Regions from separate parts of the Neorhizobium puerariae genome, predicted to be linked through region 3. Evidence: predicted binding sites of a transcription regulator. Region 3 holds the regulator's gene; each other region holds the start of a gene.

Region 1 (3,273 bases), on a different contig from region 3:
GACCCTGATCACGGCCGGAAAGCTGCTCCTGGCCGTTCCGGCGGGTTTTGCCTTCGGCCGGATGGAGTTTCCGGGACGGCAGACGCTTTTCTGGTTCGTGATCGCGACCATGTCGTTTCCGACCGTCCTCGCGATCATCCCGACCTACATAGCGGTGGTGAAGATGCAGGCCTTCGATACCTACGGGGCCATGGTCATCCCTTCGATCCCATATGTCGGCTTCTATGTCTTCTACATGCGGCAGGCATTCCGTTCGCTGCCCGCGTCGATGTTCGAGGCGGCGCGGATCGATGGCTCCAGCCTGTGGCGGCAGCTTCTGGAAATCGGCATTCCGAACGTCATTCCCGCGATTGCCGCCCTGTCGGTCATCTCCTTCATGGGGGCCTGGAACATCTACCTGTGGGGCCAGCTCGTCCTCGAGGACAGTTTCAAGAAAACCCTCACCACGGGAATAGCCACCTTTGCCGATCTGGAGGGGACGGAACGGGTCTGGGGACCATTGATGGCGACCAGCCTATTGTCGATCGTGCCCGTCCTCGTCATATTCCTGGCCGCACAGCGTTTCATCGTCGATGCGCTCGCCCCCGGGCTCGACGAAAGATAGGCATCCGGAATGCATCGCGTCATCGTCATCGGCTCGGTCAATCACGACCGTATCTGGCACCTCGAAAATTCGCTGCGTCCGGGTGGACGGCTGCGTTTTTCCACCCGCGAAACCCATCTCGGCGGTGGCGGCTTCCACACCGGCCGCCAGCTTCTGGACCTGGGGGCGGACGTGGCGCTCGTCACGGGCCTGATGCGGGACGAGCAGGGCCTGGCGGCTATGGATACGCTCGATCGGATGGGGTTCGACACGCGTCATGTGGCCATGCGGCCCGGAGACACGATGCCGCTGGAAATCCTCCTGGAACCCAGCGGCGAAAGGACGATCCTGGCGCCTTCGGACAGAAGGCACGTAGCGCTTTCGATAAACGAGGCGCTGAAGGGCGATGCCGCCTATCTCAACGTCCTTCTGCTCGAAGAGCCGCTTGTCGCCAAGCTCGACGATATTCCCCTCGTGGTCTCGCAATTGCCGCTTGGGCCGGCCACGCCACGGCCGGCCGATTATATCGTCACGTCGAGAGACGACGCGGACGAAGAACCGGCGGGTGTGTGGCGCCGGGCGGTCGATCTCGCCGGCTCCCGCCTCAAGATGCTGGTCCTGACCGACGGGCCGCGCAGCATCACCCTTTATGACGGCGTCCGGTCGATCCAGGTCGAACCGGCGCAGGCGGTCCGGGGCGTCAGCACGATCGGTGCGGGCGACCGTTTCAGCGGCGCCTTCCTCTTTTCGCTGCTTTCCGGCCGGGATGCGGCAACGGCGGCGGCCGAAGCAAGCCAAATCATCGCGGACTGGCTGCGCGGACAGCTTCCCCGCTGAGGCCGCACCTGCACAAGGACCGCAGGCGGAAGATCGGAAGCGGTCTTCTTAAGACAGATTCCATGAACTCTATCGTCCCCTGCGCGCCAGATCCGATGCGCATCACCGAAACAGTCGGCGATTACACATAACTGTCATCCAGTTTTGCTATGGACGAATTCATCCGAATGAATATAAATAAGTTCGGATGATTAAGCTTCCCGATACACCGGCGGATGTCCCGGGCTTGGGCCAATGGCACATCATCCATCACCACGGCACGTCCGGCGGAAATCCGGCCGGAGCGGAATTCCAGGAAAGGAAGGGCAATGACCCAGACAGCGACCGGCGATCCGGTCATCGGAGGCTACGCTCACGCGCAGGCCCTCGGCATTCTCGCCGCCAGCCGGCCTGACGCGATCAAGGCTTGCGCCGAGAAGGTTCTGGACGATCTCGGCGACGTCTCGGTTCTCGCCAACCGCACCGGGCTCGCCATGCTGCCGTTCATGGACACGGTGCGCAACACGGCTTTCCATCTCGGCGAGGTCCTGGTCGCGGAAGCGCATGTCCGGGTGCCGGGCCGCCAGGTCGAAGGATATGGCGCCGTGACCGGCCGCGACCTCGAACACGCCATGGCGATGGCCGTCATCGACGCCGCGATCGCGGCGGGACACGAGGCCGGGTTCATTCTCGAATTTCTCGACGCCGAACAACGCCGCCAACAGGAAAGCGAGCGGGAACGGCTGAAAAAGGTCGAGGCCACCCGCGTCCAGATGGAAACCTTCTGATCATGGCACTTTCACTTCTCCCTACGGCGGATGACAGCCGCACCAACGCAACCTTCGAAGAACTGATGTGGGCGCTCGCCCGCCCCGGCCTTGCAAGGCCCCTGCCCTTCGCCGGTTTTGCCGCGCTTGCCGAAAGCCTGATCGACCGGGAATGCCGCTTCCATGTCAGGGACGATGCCGCGCTTGCTGGCAGGCTCGCCCAGACCGGCGCTCAGCCCGTATCGCTCGACAAGGCCGACTACGTTTTCGCGCCGCTCGGTTCGCCGGCGGATGTGAGCGCACTTTCGACGCTGCGCATCGGCACGCTTGCCTATCCGGACGAAGCCGCCACGCTCTTCGCGCCAGCCAGGATCGGCTCGGGACAGGCATTGCGGCTTTCCGGACCCGGCATAAAGGACACGGTGACGGTCGAAATCGGCGGCGTCGATCCCCTCTTCTGGCCGATGCGCGAAAGGGCGATCCGCTATCCGCTCGGCTGGGACCTCTATCTCGTCGACGGCGACCGGCTGATCGGCATTCCCCGTTCCACGAAAATCGAGGTGCTCTGATGGCCTACGTGGCAACCCGTGGCGGCGAACACGCCATCGAACAGGCCGAGAGGCTCTTCCGCGACGATCTCGGGACGGTCAGCCGCGAACGGGTCGAGGCGGTACGCACCGGCCTCCCCTATCTGGTCGATCGCATCATGGGCGAGGCATCGCTCTATGAACCGGACCTGGCCGCCCTCGCCTTGGCCCAGGCCGGCGGCGATCTCTACGAGGCCGTGCTGCTTCTGCGCGCCTATCGCACGACGCAGCCGCGCCTTGCGATCGCCGAACCGGTGAACCAGACGGACCTGTTCACGGTCCGCCGCATCTCCGCCGCCTTCAAGGACATTCCGGGCGGCCAGATCCTCGGGCCGACGCTCGATTATTCCCACCGCCTGCTGCAGGTCGGTGTGCTGAAGGGTGAGGATTATACGCCCGAACCCGTCACTCCCGCCGCCGAACCGGCGCCGGCGACCCAGCCTTCGCTTGCCACATGGCAGAAGGCGCAGGGGCTTATCGGGGACTATCCGGCCGAGACGGTGGCGCCGGACGACATTCC
Region 2 (3,273 bases), on a different contig from region 3:
CCGCTACGACCCCAAGGCCTATCACAAGAACGGCTACTGGGGTCTCATGCAGATCAAGTATTCGACCGCGAAGTCCATGGGCTACGAAGGCACCCCGAACGGCCTGCTCGATGCCGAGACCAATCTGAAATACGCGATCAAATATCTGCGCGGCGCATGGCTCGTTGCCGACAACCAGAACGACAACGCCATCAAGCTCTATGCGCGCGGCTATTATTATGACGCCAAGCGCAAGGACATGCTCCACGTCCTGGAGAAATAAGGCATGCTGAAACGGCGCCTCAGGGCGCCGTTGTCGCCTTGACGGCCTCCGAAACCAGCCTCAGCGGGTTGTAACGCTCCCAGCCCGGCGTCAGCCCGAGCCGCACGACGACGAGGTCGAGCGACGGGACGACGATGACGTTCTGGCCGTCGTGGCCGTCCAGGATGAAAGTATCCGCGGGAAGCCCCGCATCTTTTCCCGGCAGCCAGGTCTGCATCTTCGAGTACCGGCCGTTCGAGGTCCGGTTCGGCTGGCGCATCTGCGCCACGAAATCGTCCGTCAGTATCCTTCTGCCGTTCCAGACCCCGCCGCGCGCGAGAAGAAGGCCCATCCGCGTCCAATCGCGCGCCGTGGCATACATGTAGGAACTGCCGACGAAGGTTCCGGCCGCATCGGTTTCCATCACCGCGCTCGTCATTCCGAGCGGACCGAAAAGCGCCTCGCCGGGATAGCCAAGCGCCGCCTCCCCGCCACCGATGCGGTCCATCCAGACCTTCGAGAGAATCACTCCCGTCCCCGAGGAATAGTTGAAGCGCGATCCGGGATCGGCCTCGAGCGGCTGATCGGCGGCAAAATTCGCCATGTCCCGTTCAAGATAGAGCATGCGCGTGACATCCGCGACCGTCCCGTAGTTCTCGTTGAAGGCAAGCCCGCTCTCCATGGCGAGCAGATCGGCAAGCCGGATATCGCCCCGCTGGTCGTTCCGCCATTGCGGAAAGAGGCCCTTGTCCTCCAGTGACAGCCGGCCGTCGCGGATGAGCGTGCCGACGATCGCGGCTGTGACCGTCTTGGTCATCGACCAGCCGAGCAGCGGCGTATCTTTCGAGAAGCCCGGACCGTAGGCTTCGCCGACAATCCGTCCGCCTTTTGCGACGATGACGGCCCGCATGCCCGGCCCCGTGAGGCCGGCATCTGAAAGAATGGCCGCAACCCTCGGCTCGGATTCGACTGTTCCGCCATCGGGCCAGAGAGCGGAAGCTTCGGCCACCGTCGGAGCGGAACGAGCCGCACCCGCAGCGACGACGGGCGGCACGCCATCCGGCGTGACGGCGCAGCCCAGACCATCACGATAGACCGCGTCATTGCCGGCGATAAAGCCGAGTAGAGCCGCATGCACGCGCTTTTCAGGCCTGTCGACGGAAACCTGCATCAGCCGCAATAGCGGATGGCCCGGCGCCTGAACGTCGACCGCCAGCACCTCGTCGTCGGGGCGCCCCGCGATGAAGACATTCGAGCAGACGATCTTGGCGGCATAACCGCTGCCAACCCTCAACAGTTCGGGCGGCGCCGTGTAAAGCCAGGCGCCAAGACCGATCAGACCGACGATACAGACTCCGACAAAGACCTTCACAATCCGGATCAGCAACCGCATTCCCATCTCCCGTTTCGCGACCGCATGCAATCAGGAATCCCCCCGTTGCGGAAGGGGTCATCGGAGATCGGCGCGCCGTTCCCGAGGTCGCGCACAGGCGGCGTCATCAATCTGTTGCATGACGGGTTTACACGCGCTGAAACCTTGGACAGGCGGGATTCGATCATGGCGGATATTGCACAGGAAGCCGGTTTCCGGAAAAACCAGAAACTGAAGGATGCGCTTCTGCAGCATAAAGCGCTTTCACGGCAAGGTTTTTCAGAAAGACTTTTCGGGCTGCTTTTCTCCGGCCTCGTCTATCCGCAGATCTGGGAAGATCCGGATGTCGACATGGTGGCGATGGAGCTCTCCGAGGGTCACACCATCGTGACCATCGGCTCGGGCGGCTGCAATATGCTCGCCTATCTTTCCCGCTCGCCGAAGCGGATCGACGTCGTCGACCTCAATCCGCATCACGTCGCCCTGAACCGCCTCAAGCTCGCCGCCTTCCGCCATCTGCCCGGCCACGGCGACGTGGTTCGCCATTTCGGCATGGACGGCGTCACGTCCAACAGCAGGAGCTACGACGCCTTCATAGCCCCGAACCTCGATGCCGCCACCCGCACCTACTGGAACAAGCGGTCGATTTCCGGTCGCCGCCGCATCGAAGTCTTCAACCGCAACATCTACAAGACCGGCCTGCTCGGCCGCTTCATCGGCGCCGGCCACCTCATCGCGCGCCTGCATGGCATCGATCTCAAGGAAATGGGGAATGCCCGGTCGCTGCGCGAACAGCGCCAGTTCTTCGACGACCGCATCGCCCCCCTCTTCGACCGGCCGCTGATCCGCTGGATCACCAGCCGGAAAAGTTCGCTCTTCGGCCTCGGCATTCCGCCGCAGCAATATGACGAGCTGGCGAGCCTGGCTTCCGATGGCTCGATCGCGCCGGTGCTGCGCCAGCGCCTCGAAAAACTCGCGTGCCACTTCCCGCTGCGGGACAACTATTTTGCCTGGCAGGCCTTCACGCGCCGTTATCCCAAACCGGACGAAGGCACGCTGCCGACCTATCTCAAGGCAGAGAACTATCGCGCCATCCGCGACAATGCCGAGCGCGTCACGGTTCATCACGCAAGCTTCACCGAACTCCTCGCGCAGAAACCGGCCGCATCCGTGGACCGCTACGTCCTGCTCGATGCGCAGGACTGGATGACAGACCAGCAGCTCAACGACCTCTGGACGGACATAACCCGCACGGCGGCTCCGGGCGCCCGCGTGATCTTCCGCACCGCCGCCGAAAAGAGCGTGCTCGACGGTCGTCTTTCGCCGGCGCTGCTCGACCAGTGGGCCTATCTTGATGAACGTTCCGGCGAACTCAACCTGCAGGACCGGTCGGCGATCTATGGCGGCTTCCACATCTATGTGAAAAAAGCCTGATGGCGGCGGATATGGCGGGCGCTTCCCTCACCAACGACCACGCCGAACGCATGGACCGGATGTACCGGTACCAGCGCCATATCTATGACCTGACCCGCAAATATTACCTCTTCGGCCGCGACCGGGCGATCGCCGGCCTGCATGTCCCGCCCGGCGCGGCGCTGCTCGAAGTCGGCTGCGGCACGGGCCGGAACCTCCTCCTCGCCCACCGTCTCTATCCGACGGC
Region 3 (3,273 bases):
TCTCCATATCCGCGAGGACGACCTCCCCCAATCCGGGCAGAAACTCCGGGACGACCCGGAACAGACGAAGAGCTCGCCGGCTCTTGGGGAGTCATCATGCGTACGACACGCGACCGTATCCGCCACGCCATCAGCTTCGAACTGATCGGCCTTGCCATCGTCACACCGCTCGGCTCTTTCGCCTTCGGCATGCCTGCCGCCGATATCGGCGTGGTCGGCCTGGGGTCAGCCACGCTCGCGACCGGCTGGAACTATGTCTACAATCTCGGCTTCGACCACGTCATGCAGCGGATGACAGGCAACACCCGGAAAAGCCCTGCCGTCCGCGTGGCGCACGCGGTTCTGTTCGAACTGGGCCTGCTGATCATTCTCCTGCCGCTGATCGCCTGGTATCTCGGCATCGGCATCCTGCACGCCCTTGCGATGGACCTGTCCTTCGCGCTTTTCTATGTGGTCTACGCCTTCGTCTTCAACTGGGCCTACGACCGGCTTTTCCCGCTGCCGGAATGGCAACAGGAAGCGCAGGCGCACTGACTACCGAATAGATCAGGACTGGCGTTCCCGGATCGCTTCCGCAAAGCGCTCGCGGCCTGGAAGGATGTTCCGCCTGGAGTCCCGCTTCAGGCCGCCGGCCGAGGCTGCAGCCCGCCCGATCTCCCGCATCCAGTGGTCGAGCTTGCGCGCCGCGCCGCCGCGGCGTGTGGCGCCGAGCTTGAAGAAGCGAAGCGGACGAATGCCGCAAAAGCCCAGGACCTGGTATTTCAGGCGCCGCGTGACGGGATCGCCATAGACCCAGCGCAGATACCAGGGCGGGGTGTCCATGGTGATGATGACATCGGCGGAGCGCCCGGTGAGCAGGCGATCCCACAGAAGATCCTCGCGATGATATCTGAACGTGAAGCCCGGCAACAGAAGCCTGTCCAGCAGCCCCTTCACGGCCGCCGGTTCGGCTCCCCACCAGAGCGGGAAACCGAACACCAGATGATCGCAGGCGTCGAGCGCTTCCGCCACCCTTTCGAGATCGGGCTCCCAGGGCTGATCGCCGGCATAACCGCGGTGGAGGACCGGGTCGAACGACAGATCGCGCACGGCAAGACGCGTCACCGAGACAGCGCCTGCCAGCGTTTTTTCGTAGTGGTCCAGAAGAGCCCCGAGAAGCCGCCCCTCATCGGGATGGCCGTCGATGATCAGTACGTTCATGGCTACGCTCCGAGGTTGCCCTGAAAGCAGCCTACGGCATCGGCCCGAAAATCGGAATCGATTTTCGGAAAGCACGATGCGTCGATTCAATAGGGTAGAGCGTCCTTGGTGCGTCCTTTCGGACGCATGGCGCTCTAGGGCCGGGAGCCATTCAAACGCCAGAAGAAATACTCCGCGCCAGACGCGCCACCTGGGCGCGGCCGGCCGCCGACGAAGTCAGTCAGGCTTCCATCGAATATCCCGCGCCGCGAACGGTGCGGATGACATCCTGCATGTTGGAGAAGTTGAGCGCCTTGCGCAGGCGCCCGACATGCACGTCGACAGTGCGTTCGTCGACATAGATATCGTGTCCCCAGACGCCGTCGAGAAGCTGCGAACGCGAGAAGACACGGCCGGGCGAGGCCATCAGGAACTCCAGGAGACGGAATTCCGTCGGGCCGAGGCGGACCTCGCGGCTCTTGCGATGGACGCGATGCGTCTCACGATCGAGCTCGATATCGCCGCAACGCAGGACGCTGGACAATACTTCCGGCCGGGCTCGACGCAGCATCGCCTTGACGCGGGCCATCAGTTCCGGCGTCGAGAAAGGCTTCACGACATAGTCGTCGGCACCCGTGGCAAGGCCGCGAACACGTTCGCTCTCCTCGCCCCGGGCCGTCAGCATGATGATCGGCAGGCGTTCCGTTTCCGGGCGCATGCGCAACCGCCGGCAGAGCTCGATGCCGGAAACGCCGGGCAGCATCCAGTCGAGGATCAACAGGTCCGGCGTGCGCTCCTGAAGCCGGATCTCGGCCTCATCCCCCCGCAGGATTGTCTCCACATCGTAACCTTCGGCTTCGAGATTGTAGCGAAGAAGCACGCTCAGTGCTTCCTCATCCTCCACGACCGCGATTTTTGGCAGCATTCTGGCCTGCTCCGTCAGCATTCCGTCATTCGGTGATCGCGCCGAGCGTATTCGACGTATCGTCCTTCGGACGCTCGCCTTCCGGCTGGGCGCCCGTCGTCATGTAGTAGATCGTCTCGGCGATGTTGGTGGCATGGTCGCCGATACGCTCGATGTTCTTGGCGCAGAACAGGAGGTGCGTGCAGGTGGTGATGTTGCGCGGGTCTTCCATCATGTAGGTGAGGAGTTCGCGGAACAGCGACGTATACATCGCGTCGATTTCCTCGTCGCGGATGCGGATCGCCTCGGCCTTCTCGGCCGAACGGCTGGCATAGACGTCCAGCACTTCCTTGAGCTGCACGAGCGCCAGGTCGGAGAGGTGCTCGATACCGCGGGCGAGCTTGCGCGGAACGCCGGTGCCCTGAACCGCGATGACGCGCTTGGCGGTGTTCTTGCCAAGATCGCCGACGCGCTCCAGGTCGGATGCGATGCGCAGCGTGCCGACGATCTCGCGAAGGTCGGACGCCACCGGCTGGCGGCGGGCGATCGTGACGATCGCCTTGTCCTGGATCTCGCGCTCCGCATGATCCAGGATCACGTCGTCGGAGATGACCTTCTGGGCGAGAGCGGAGTCGGAATTGACCAGCGCCCGCACGGCGTCCGAGCACATCTGCTCCGCAAGGCCGCCCATTTCGGAAATGCGGCGGATCAGGTATTTCAGTTCTTCGTCATAGGCCGACAGAATATGAGTCGATGCCATTTTCTAATCCTCGAAAAGTGAAACCAGGCAGCGCGGACGGCCGATCAGCCGAAGCGGCCCATGATGTAATCCTGGGTGCGCTGGTCATCCGGATTGGTGAACATCTTGTCCGTGTCGTTCTCCTCGACCAGCTGGCCGAGATGGAACATGGCGGTACGCTGCGAAACGCGCGCGGCCTGCTGCATCGAGTGCGTCACGATGACGATCGTGTAGTTGGCGCGCAGCTCGTGAATGAGCTCCTCGACCTTGGCGGTCGCGATCGGGTCGAGCGCCGAGCAGGGTTCGTCCATGAGGATGACCTCCGGCGAAACGGCAACGGCGCGGGCGATGCAGAGACGCTGCTGCTGGCCGCCGGAAAGCCCGGTGCCGGATTCATTCAGGCGATCCTTGACTTCCGTCCAGAGGCCGGCGCGCTGAAGGCTGGCCTCCA

Evidence for each region. The regulator PhoB, encoded in region 3, activates phosphate uptake and scavenging genes when phosphate is short. The targets are predictions, from matches to a motif close to TGTCATNNANCTGTCAT.
Region 1: a site for PhoB is predicted at 1,542-1,558, ahead of phnG (phosphonate C-P lyase system protein PhnG). Genes of this name have one in related genera too.
Region 2: a site for PhoB is predicted at 1,736-1,752, ahead of ACFFP0_RS23220 (BtaA family protein). Genes of this name have one in related genera too.

The regions. Positions count from the first base shown of each region.
Region 1 is NZ_JBHMAA010000008.1:166,490-169,762, forward strand. Features, by position in the region: gene ACFFP0_RS06125 (carbohydrate ABC transporter permease) at 1-604, shown strand, start outside; gene ACFFP0_RS06130 (PfkB family carbohydrate kinase) at 614-1,420, shown strand; gene phnG (phosphonate C-P lyase system protein PhnG) at 1,729-2,187, shown strand; gene phnH (phosphonate C-P lyase system protein PhnH) at 2,190-2,735, shown strand; gene ACFFP0_RS06145 (carbon-phosphorus lyase complex subunit PhnI) at 2,735-3,273, shown strand, end outside.
Region 2 is NZ_JBHMAA010000028.1:90,191-93,463, reverse strand. Features, by position in the region: gene ACFFP0_RS23230 (transglycosylase SLT domain-containing protein) at 1-262, shown strand, start outside; gene ACFFP0_RS23225 (serine hydrolase domain-containing protein) at 282-1,634, opposite strand; gene ACFFP0_RS23220 (BtaA family protein) at 1,800-3,047, shown strand; gene ACFFP0_RS23215 (class I SAM-dependent methyltransferase) at 3,047-3,273, shown strand, end outside.
Region 3 is NZ_JBHMAA010000015.1:198,782-202,054, reverse strand. Features, by position in the region: gene ACFFP0_RS14245 (PACE efflux transporter) at 97-534, shown strand; gene ACFFP0_RS14240 (NAD(P)H-dependent oxidoreductase) at 547-1,200, opposite strand; gene phoB (phosphate regulon transcriptional regulator PhoB) at 1,421-2,104, opposite strand; gene phoU (phosphate signaling complex protein PhoU) at 2,130-2,843, opposite strand; gene pstB (phosphate ABC transporter ATP-binding protein PstB) at 2,888-3,273, opposite strand, start outside.